One region of the Shewanella cyperi genome, then DNA from elsewhere that is predicted to be linked to it. Evidence: predicted binding sites of a transcription regulator. Region 1 holds the regulator's gene; the other holds the start of a gene.
What was found. Region 1 encodes FliA, which starts transcription of late flagellar genes. Its sites were predicted from a motif close to CTAAAGNTNNNNNNNNNNNNGCCGATA; they were not measured.
Positions count from the first base shown of each region.

Region 2: JYB84_RS02625 (cytoplasmic protein) is a predicted target of FliA. The motif match lies at 1,427-1,453, and genes of this name have one in related genera.

Region 1 covers NZ_CP071501.1:2,675,501-2,680,567, reverse strand. Annotated here, with positions in the region: gene flhF (flagellar biosynthesis protein FlhF) at 1-416, shown strand, start outside; gene JYB84_RS11630 (MinD/ParA family protein) at 421-1,302, shown strand; gene JYB84_RS11625 (RNA polymerase sigma factor FliA) at 1,295-2,014, shown strand; gene cheY (chemotaxis response regulator CheY) at 2,058-2,441, shown strand; gene JYB84_RS11615 (protein phosphatase CheZ) at 2,455-3,192, shown strand; gene JYB84_RS11610 (chemotaxis protein CheA) at 3,209-5,067, shown strand, end outside.
Region 2 covers NZ_CP071501.1:624,983-630,049, reverse strand. Annotated here, with positions in the region: gene JYB84_RS02640 (glycerol-3-phosphate dehydrogenase/oxidase) at 1-234, opposite strand, end outside; gene JYB84_RS02635 (MarR family winged helix-turn-helix transcriptional regulator) at 234-671, opposite strand; gene JYB84_RS02630 (OmpA family protein) at 920-1,324, shown strand; gene JYB84_RS02625 (cytoplasmic protein) at 1,501-1,698, shown strand; gene JYB84_RS02620 (methyl-accepting chemotaxis protein) at 1,864-3,483, opposite strand; gene JYB84_RS02615 (type 2 periplasmic-binding domain-containing protein) at 3,530-3,937, opposite strand; gene JYB84_RS02610 (porin) at 3,947-5,035, opposite strand.

The sequences.
Region 1 (5,067 bases):
AGCTAGTATTGATAGATACGGCAGGAATGGGGCAAAGGGACATGCGTCTGGTGGAACAACTGGATAACTTGACCGCTAACCGAGCCTTGCCGATCCGCAGTTATCTGGTATTGTCAGCGACATCACAACGGCGGGTGTTGCAGGATGCAGTGGAACACTTCAAAAGGATCCCCCTTTCCGGGGCTGTGTTGACCAAGTTGGATGAAGCCTGTTCTTTGGCAGGCGCCCTGAGTGTGCTGATCCAAAGCGGATTGCAGTTGAGTTATGTGACTGATGGTCAAAGGGTTCCTGAAGATATGCAAGTGGCTGATACCCTGGCGCTGGCCAAACAAGCGCTGGCAGCCATGAATGACAATGAACACAGACCCGTGAAAGAAAAGAAATGGGCAGAACAACCGACCTATGCATTTGAGTAAAGCTATGACCCGGGATCAAGCAAGCGGTTTACGTATGATGAATCAACCATATAACGAAAAAGTCAAAGTAATCGCCGTCAGCGGTGGCAAGGGCGGGGTCGGTAAGACCAGCGTTTCCATCAATACGGCGGTTGCGCTTGCCGAGAAGGGCAAGCGGGTGTTGGTACTGGATGCCGACCTGGGTCTGGCCAACGTGGATGTCATGTTGGGCCTGAGGGCCGAAAAGAACCTGTCCCATGTGCTGTCCGGCGAGGCGGAGCTCGATGACATCATTCTCCGGGGACCCAAGGGCATTGGTATTATCCCGGCGACCTCGGGCGCCCAGGCCATGGTGGAGCTGACCCCGGCGCAGCACGCCGGTCTCATTCGCGCTTTCAGCGAAATGCGCACCCAGTTTGATGTGCTGATTGTGGATACCGCCGCCGGTATCTCCGACATGGTGCTGAGTTTTTCCCGCGCCGCTCAGGATGTGCTGGTGGTGGTGTGTGATGAACCCACGTCCATCACAGATGCATATGCCCTGATTAAGATCCTCAGCCGTGAGCACGGAGTATTCAGATTCAAGATAGTGGCCAACATGGTCCGTAGTCTGCGTGAAGGTATGGAACTGTTTGCCAAGCTGAGTAAGGTCACCGACAGGTTCCTGGACGTGGCGCTGGAGCTGGTGGCGACTATCCCCTTCGATGAAAACCTGCGAAAGTCAGTGCGCAAGCAAAAGCTGATTGTTGAGGCTTATCCGAAATCACCGGCGGCCATTGCCTACCATGGTCTGGCGAATAAGGTTATGAGTTGGCCTATTCCGCAACAACCGGGTGGTCACCTGGAGTTCTTTGTTGAACGTTTGGTGCAGCGTCCTGAGTACCAAGAGGATAGATCGAGTGAATAAAGCCGCGGCGTATACCGCTTTGGATAATAAAACATCCATCGTTGAACAGTACGCACCGCTGGTTAAAAGAATCGCGCACCACATGTTGGCCCGGTTGCCGGCTTCCGTACAGTTGGATGATTTGCTGCAGGCAGGCATGATAGGCCTGCTTGAGGCGTCGACTAAGTTTGACGGCAGCAAGGGTGCCAAGTTTGAAACATTTGCCGGGATAAGGATCCGCGGCGCCATGTTGGATGAAATCCGTCGTGGCGACTGGGTTCCCCGCTCGGTGCATCGCAATCAGCGGCGGGTCGCCCAGGTCATAGATGAGTTGGAGCAGGAACTCGGCCGTGATGCACGGGACACAGAAATCGCAGAAAGACTTGATATGACGCTGGATGAGTACCATCATATCTTGAGCGATGTTTCTGTAGGTAAAATCATAGGGATAGAAGATTTAGGCATCTCTCAGGACGTATTGGTTCCAGAGGGTGAGCAGTCTGATGGCATCTTTGATTCTTTGGCCGACAGCCAATTTCATGGTGCTTTGGTCGAGGCCATCAAACAATTGCCAGAGAGAGATGCATTGGTATTATCGCTTTATTATGATGAAGCGCTGAACTTAAAAGAAATTGGTGCCATTCTTGATGTCAGTGAGTCCAGGGTGAGTCAAATACACAGCCAAGCTATGCTGCGACTCAAGGGCAAACTCAAGCATTGGACACACGTATAATTACTAATTGAGCATTTAGAGTGTCAGCTCACCGGAGGAAACCTTGGACAAGAATATGAAGATTCTCATTGTTGACGATTTTTCGACGATGAGGCGTATCATCAAGAACTTGTTGCGAGACCTGGGGTTCAACAATACCCAGGAGGCAGATGATGGCTCCACAGCGTTGCCCATGCTGCAAAAAGGCGATTTTGACTTCGTGGTCACGGATTGGAACATGCCCGGCATGCAGGGTATTGACCTGCTGAAGGCCATTCGCGCCGACGAAAACCTGAAGAATATCCCAGTGTTGATGGTAACTGCCGAAGCCAAGCGAGAGCAGATCATTGCCGCGGCACAGGCCGGGGTAAACGGCTATGTAGTTAAGCCATTTACCGCTGCCACCCTGAAAGAAAAGCTGGACAAGATATTCGAGCGCCTCAGTTAAGCAAGGACGGGCTATGCAGCTAAACACTTCAGGGCTCATCAGTCTCGAACAGGCGCAAATGCTTGTCGAACTCTTGTCCGCCGGTGAGCAGGATCAGGCCGATGCGCTGTTCCGTGATTTTGCCATGCCGTTGCAGCGTGAGTTGTTTGATGAAGTCGGAAAACTCACCCGCCAGCTTCACAGTGCCTTGATGGACTTTCAGGTTGATAACAGATTGTTGGAGTTGGCCAATACCGAAATTCCGGATGCCAAGGAAAGACTCAATTACGTTATCGATATGACGGAACAGGCGGCCAATAAGACCATGGACGCCGTTGAAGAATGTCTGCCGCTGGCCGATGCATTGATAAACAATATTCAGACTGTGACTCCTGCATGGGACAGACTGATGCGCCGTGATATAGAGTTGAATGAATTCAAAGCGCTTTGTCACGATGTACAGCAGTTGATGGTCCGCAGCGAGAACGATTCAAACCGCCTGCGAGAACTCTTGAATCAGATTCTGATGGCGCAGGATTTCCAGGATCTTACCGGGCAAATGATCCGTCGGGTAATAGAGTTGGTTCGGGAGGTGGAGAGCAGTCTGGTCTCCATGTTGACCGTGTTTGGTGAACATACTCCCCAGGAAACCACCGAGCCCCCAAAAAGCAGCATAGAAGCCGAAGGCCCCATCATGAACGCGGAGGCGCGTCAGGATGTGGTAACGGGCCAGGATGAAGTCGACGACTTACTTTCAAGCCTGGGTTTCTGATTAAGGAGTCAGTTTAATGGCATTTGACGTAGATGAAGAGATCCTGCAGGACTTTTTGATCGAAGCCGGTGAAATTTTAGAGCTGCTGCAGGAACAATTGGTAGCGCTGGAAAATAACCCCGGTGACACGGATCTGCTTAACGCGATTTTCCGTGGTTTCCACACAGTGAAAGGGGGGGCGGGCTTCCTGGGATTGGCTCCCATGGTTGACGTCTGCCACGAATCGGAAAACACCTTTGACCTGCTGCGTACCGGCAAGCGTCATGTCACCGCCGAATTGATGGATATTATTCTCCAGGCGGTCGATGCCATTAATACCATGTTTGCTCAAACCCAGGCCGGTCAGGAGCAAGACCCTGCCTCTCCTGAGTTGCTGGCCAAGCTTAAACTCCTGTCTTCAGGGGCGCCGCTTCCCTCCGAAGGTGGTGCGGCTGCACCCGCGCCTGAACCAGAGCCTGAACCTGAACCAGAACCCATTCCTGAACCCGTAGTGGCTGCGCCTGCTTCCAAAAACACCAGTGGCGGCGAATCCAGCATTGATGAAATTAACGAGGCTGAATTTGAGGCCTTGCTTGATGCACTCCACGGTTCAGGCAAGGGACCCGGCGTCAAGACTGGCGTCCCACAGGATGTAGCAGGCAAAGCTGCCGCCGCGAAACCCACTTCAGCACCGTCAGGTGACGATATTACCGATGATGAGTTTGAGGCCTTGCTCGATGAGCTCCATGGTGCCGGCAAATTCAAGAGCGCGGCCAAGGGTGAAGTGGCCAAAGTGGAAGTCAGTGCTGCCGACAAGGTCGATGCCGACGAGATTACCGATGAAGAATTTGAACGCCTGCTGGATGAATTGCATGGCAAGGGCACCGGGCCCGGCAAATCTGCCGCAGAGCCAGCTGCACCAAAGCCATCAGCGCCCAAGCAAGTAGCTGCGGTTACACCTGCAGCGCCTCAGCCCCAGATGGCTAAGGCTGCCGCAGTGCCCGAAGCACCGGCAGCCCAGGCAAAAGCTGCAGCGACCAACGTGCCCCAGGGTGAAACCACAGTGCGGGTGGATACCGCCCGTCTCGACCAGATCATGAACATGGTGGGTGAGCTGGTACTGGTGCGCAATCGACTCGTGAGTCTAGGTGTTACCCGTGAAGACGAGGAAATGTCCAAGGCGCTGGCAAACCTGGATTTGGTGACTGCCGATCTGCAGGGTGCGGTGATGAAAACCCGCATGCAGCCCATCAAGAAAGTCTTTGGTCGTTTCCCTCGGGTGGTCCGTGACCTTGCCCGCAGTCTGAACAAGGAAATCGACCTGATTTTGGTGGGTGAAGAGACTGATCTGGATAAAAACCTGGTGGAGGCCCTGGCCGATCCCTTGGTGCACCTGGTACGAAACTCGGTGGACCATGGCATTGAGATGCCCATCGAACGCGAAGCCGCAGGTAAACGACGCACAGGTACCATTACACTGTCTGCCAGTCAGGAAGGCGATCATATACTGCTGAAGATAGAAGATGACGGCGCCGGTATGGATCCCGAGAAGCTCAAGCAAATCGCCATCAAGCGCGGCGTGCTTGACGAGGATGCCGCTGCGCGGATGTCTGATAATGATGCTTACAATCTGATTTTTGCGCCGGGATTCTCCACCAAAACCGAAATTTCCGATATTTCCGGTCGTGGGGTGGGGATGGACGTGGTGAAAACCCGTATCACCCAGCTCAACGGTACTGTGCACATAGATTCCATGAAGGGCAAGGGTACTTGTCTGGAAATCAAAGTGCCCCTGACCCTGGCGATTATGCCAACCCTGATGGTGGAAGTGGCCAAGCAAGTGTTTGCCCTGCCGCTGTCCAGCGTCAATGAAATATTCCATCTGGATCTGACCAA
Region 2 (5,067 bases), 2.1 Mb from region 1:
CGCCAGACGCAACAGATCGCGTCTGGCCTTGAGGGACTTGCGCACCAGATCCAGCTGCATGGACTCCAGGTAGCGCAAGCCCCCGTGAATAAGCTTGCTGGAATTGGCCGACGTTTGACCGCCAACCTTGCCCCTGTCCAATAACAGCACCGAATAGCCGGCAGCCCGGGCAAATTGGGCCACCCCCACCCCGTTGATACCTGCTCCTATAACGACCAGATCCAGGTGCTGCATCAGCTGTCGCTCCCGTCAAGTAGCTTACTGGCGCGGTCGCACAACAGTTTAAGCTGTTGCAACTCTTCGGCGGCCCCGCCCACCAGGCAGCGCATGGCCTGGGGTATGCCTTCGGCCTGTTGTCTCAGGTGCCTTCCCGCGTCGGTGAGCTTGAGGACCCGCTGACGCTCGTCTTCACTGCTGCGCTCCCGCAGCAGCAATCCCTTGGCCTCCAGCCGCTTGAGCAGGGGGGTCAGGGTTCCCGAATCCAGGTGCAACTTGCCCCCCAGGGTTTTAACGCTGATCCCCTCCTCCTGCCACAGCACCATCATGGCCAGGTATTGGGGATAGGTCAGGTCCAACTTGTCGAGCAAGGGGCGGTAGGCGCGCACCATGGCATTGGCGGCGGTATAAAGGGAAAAGCACACCTGATTTTCCAGTGCCAGCGGATCGTGCATCTGAGTCTCCATGCCTTGGTTGCCAGGCAATCATCTTGTACACAAGATACTTTCCCCGAGGATGAAAAGCGAGCCCGGTCGCCGCATGACGCGGAGCAAAGCAGAAAATTGTCACTTCAGGGCCGCAGCGACTAGGCTTTAATTTCACCGGATGAGCCCTGCAAAATTGCAATGGCCCCGGAATTGGCTTACATTTGCGCCCGCCTTAGGGCCGTTGGCAGGATTTTGTTCTTCGACAGGGTGTTGGTATGAGAATTTTAGCTGTGATTTTAATGCTGATAAGCCTAAAAAGCTGGGCCAATTGCGACAGCAATAATGACCTGGGCGGCATCAGTTTTGACAAAAATAGCTCCTACTTCGGCAAGGTCGGTAGTCAGTTACTGGACGCCATCTTAGATCCCACAGCGCCGGGATATTTACGGCTGGAATTCGCCATTAACAGCAATGAGGGTGATGAACAGCTGCGACAATACAATCTGTGGCTTGCGCAGCGCCGTATCGACAGAGTCCGGGAATACCTGGGCAACAAGGGCTTTGCTGCCCCTGTGGTCAGCCTTATCCGGACCGCCGCGACAGACACCAGCCGCAATCTGCAGCTGATTTGGTGTGAAGAATCCGACTCCGCCCCCAAAAGCCTGGTGGCCGATCGCTGACCCCAGTGGACAGACCAATTAATAAGCAACTGAATTCAGTGGAAAGCCCCGTTGCCGACCCAAAAGGCGGGTAAATAGTCCTTGAATTAGGCAGGCCTTCGATTAAAGTAACCGAACAGGATGCCGATTAAAGGTATCGATTCATACCAGAAAGTCATACCAACAAGAGGTAACGCATGGCAATCACTGTCAATTCAGCCAATATCAGCCCCAATCTCGCCAATGGCTCCATAGGCGTTAAGGTCGCGCAACTCGCCAAGGGACAGCAGGAAGCTGAAGGTCAGATAGCTATCGACCTCATTAACGCGGCCAGCGCACCTGCCAAATCCGCGCCGGTGGGCAACACAGGCCACAATATCGACACCACGGCCTGACCCGTTACACAGCTAACATTGAGCCCGGATCCTGTCCGGGCTTTTTATTTTGAGCGCGCACATACCCCGGGGCATGACCCTGAAGCTAGAGAGAAAACATAGCCGACTTAAGTCCCGAGTGGGCCAAAAAAGGAGAAGGGAGAAACTCATCCCTGAGTCGCGAGATTACAGCTTGAATTGAGAGGTTGCGTTTTGCAGCTCATCGGCGAAGGCCGACATATTGTCCGAGACGGTTTGCACCTGATTGAGAATAGCCAGGGTCTGCTCGAAGGAGGCGTTCATGTCCACCACATTGTCCACCACCTGGGAAGCCACTTTGGACTGCTCATCGGTGGCCTTGGCTATGTGGGTGTTCATTCCATTGATACTGACGATCTGTTGCTGAATGGTCTTCAACGCCTGACCCGTTTGCTGTGCATGGGTCTCGTTTTCACTGGATTTGCTCATGGCCACGTCCATGGTGCTGACCGATGACTCGGCAGCCTGCTTGAGCCGGGTGAGCACTTCACGGATTTCCTTGGTGGCATCGGCGGTCTTGGACGCCAGCGCCCGCACCTCGTCGGCGACCACGGCAAAACCTCTGCCCTGCTCACCGGCACGGGCCGCTTCAATGGCAGCATTCAATGCCAGCAGGTTGGTTTGTTCGGCAATGGAGGTGATGACATTGAGAATGGACCCCACGCTCTCAGTATCCCGGGCCAACTCGTTGATTGAGTCTGCCGCCAGGGCGATTTCCCGGTTAAGCTCCTTGGAGATATCCATGGTACGCTGCACCACGGCCATCCCTTCCATGGCCTCCCGTTCAGCAATCTGGGCAGCTTCGGCGGCTTGATTGGCACTGTGGGAAATATCCAGCACCGAGTGACGCATTTCTTCCATCGAATGCTGCACAGTACCCGCGTCCCGACTTTGTCGCTCTGTGGCACCACTGGCAATATCCATTTTTTCCTTGAGGCTGTGGGCGCTGTCAAGCAACGGCGATGTCACATTGACGACCCGCTGAATCGCCTCGGCCAACAGATGCAGGAAGCGGTTGAAGTTACTGGAAACCTGCCCCAGCTCGTCACGACTGTGCACCTCAAGCTGGTGGCTAAGATCGCCCTTGCCGTCGGCCAGTTCCCCAAGGGAATGAGCCAGGTTGCCGGCCGATTGGCCTATGGCTCGGGCAATGGAAATGGTGACCACTGCCATCAAGACCAGCAGCGCCACCCCAATCCATAGGGTCAACCACAGGCTTTGTTCGGATCTGTCGCTGGCTTCTTGGATGGTGTCCTTGAATTCTGCGACCTTATCTTTCTTGAATCCCTGGATTTTTTTCAGTAAGCCATCGTACGCGGCTGACTTTTTCTGGCTGATGCCACCAATATTGGCCATGTCCAGGGTGCCGTCCAACATGCCCCGCGCCAATTCCAGCGTCATACGATTATAAGCATCCAGGGCTGACAACATGGCAGCCAAGGCATCGGCATTGGGACCATCCAGATCCTGCAATTGGGTCAAATTGGCCTTGAGCGAGCTGTATAAATTACCGGCATTACCCAGCAATTCCTCGTCGGCAAAAGACACGGCCTGGGTATAGACCTCATCCAAACGCTGCACCAACAGCACGTTCTGGTTGGCCAGCTCGACTCTCTGGTACACCTTTTCCCCCATGAAGTTCAGGGTAGTACGGTTTTTATTGATGGAGACTATGCTGATGCCAAGATTGACTGCGAAGATAATCACCGACAACACGAAGATGGCGGCGACTTTTTTGAAAATGGAGAGATTATTGAACCATCTCATACTTAGCCCCTAAAAGGGCGCCGGGATTGCTCCCGGCACCAATTGTTCAGTACTCGGCAATCACTTTGACCGAACCGTTTACCTGGCTACTATCAATATAGCCGATTATGTTGGGGTTGGATGACACCAAGCCTATGACTTCCGCGTCGCTGGCTACTTCCTTGGGTGGTGTGCCCTTACCGGTAAAGACTTTCTGCGACCAGTAGGCTTTCAACTGACTGGCTGACTTGCCCAGCACGTTGCTGTCAAATGCCTCCCTGACCGCCCCTCCTTCGAGGTTGACAGGCACAGCCTGGCCTCCTCCAGGGAAGGACTTGGTCTTGCCGAGATAGATATTTTCTATGTCTTTTTTGTCGAGACTATCGCCGTTGCTGGGGTGCACAATCACGGCAACGCCGGCAAAGACCTGCATGGAGCACAAACACAGAAGAATAGAACCCAATAGTTTTTTCATAGTGCTCTCCTAAAATACCAGATCCACGCCGAGACTGATGGCCTTGGCATCCCCCGCCACCCGCCATGAATCGGGGGTACCGGCACCGACACCATCATCGGTCACGTCATCGTACTGGATCTTGAATGCCGCCGATGGATGGAAGTCCCATCTGAGGCCCACAGAGGCGGTATTGTGAATTTCCGAACCATCGTCAAAGTCTGAATAGGAGACATAAGGCAGAAAATCACCGAAGCGATAGCCCAGGGTCACCAGGTAGGTATCGAGATCTGAGCCCTCCAGGGTCAAACGGTTCAGTTCGGTCAACACCAGCAGGTTATTCCAGTCGACGTTCACCGACAGACCGTAGAACTTACCCTTGCGTTCCGTGCTGCCATTATCCCAAATGCGCTGCTCACCACCGATGAAGCGTTCGTTGTTGTACTGCATATGGGTCAGACGGATATCCAGCCAATCACGGTTGAATTGCACCACCAGACCACCAATGTCCTTCCAGATCTCCCGGGTGGAAGCCCCGAAGAAAAATTCGGACAGCAGCTTGTTTGGCTCATCGTCTTCGCGGCCATAATAAATCTGGCCCGTCATGGTCCAATCGCCGATCAGGTAGTTATAGAGGGCACTGGCACCTGTGTAGTTGAAGATCTGCCAGGTGTAATTGTCTGCTGGTGGCCTGATCCAGGGATAGGCGTAACCCACATCAAAGAAGTCACTGTAGTAGTACAGAGGTAAACGTTTTTTACCCGCCTGCAAGGTCCAGTGTTCATTGAGTTCATAGGACAGATAGGCCCACTCAAAACTGGCGGAGAAATTATCTGCGCCCCGGGACACCACTTGGGCGGTAGCAGACAAACCGTCCATCAGATCGGCACTGAACTGCAAGCCGAACAGGGTGTCGGGTTCAAAACTCCATTCCTCAGTATAAGCGCCCACCAGAGGATAATCGGCCAGAAAGGTCGGCTCCAGGCCAAACTCTTCCACCCCACTGCCCTCGAGTACCTGGCCGCCAACCACAGAGGCGAACCCGGAAATGTGAACCTCGGCCGACGCTGCTGTACTGAGCAACAGAGTGCCAAGACATATTGCCAACGATTGTTTCATAGAAAACCCTTTTATAGTCAGGTGCATCCGAA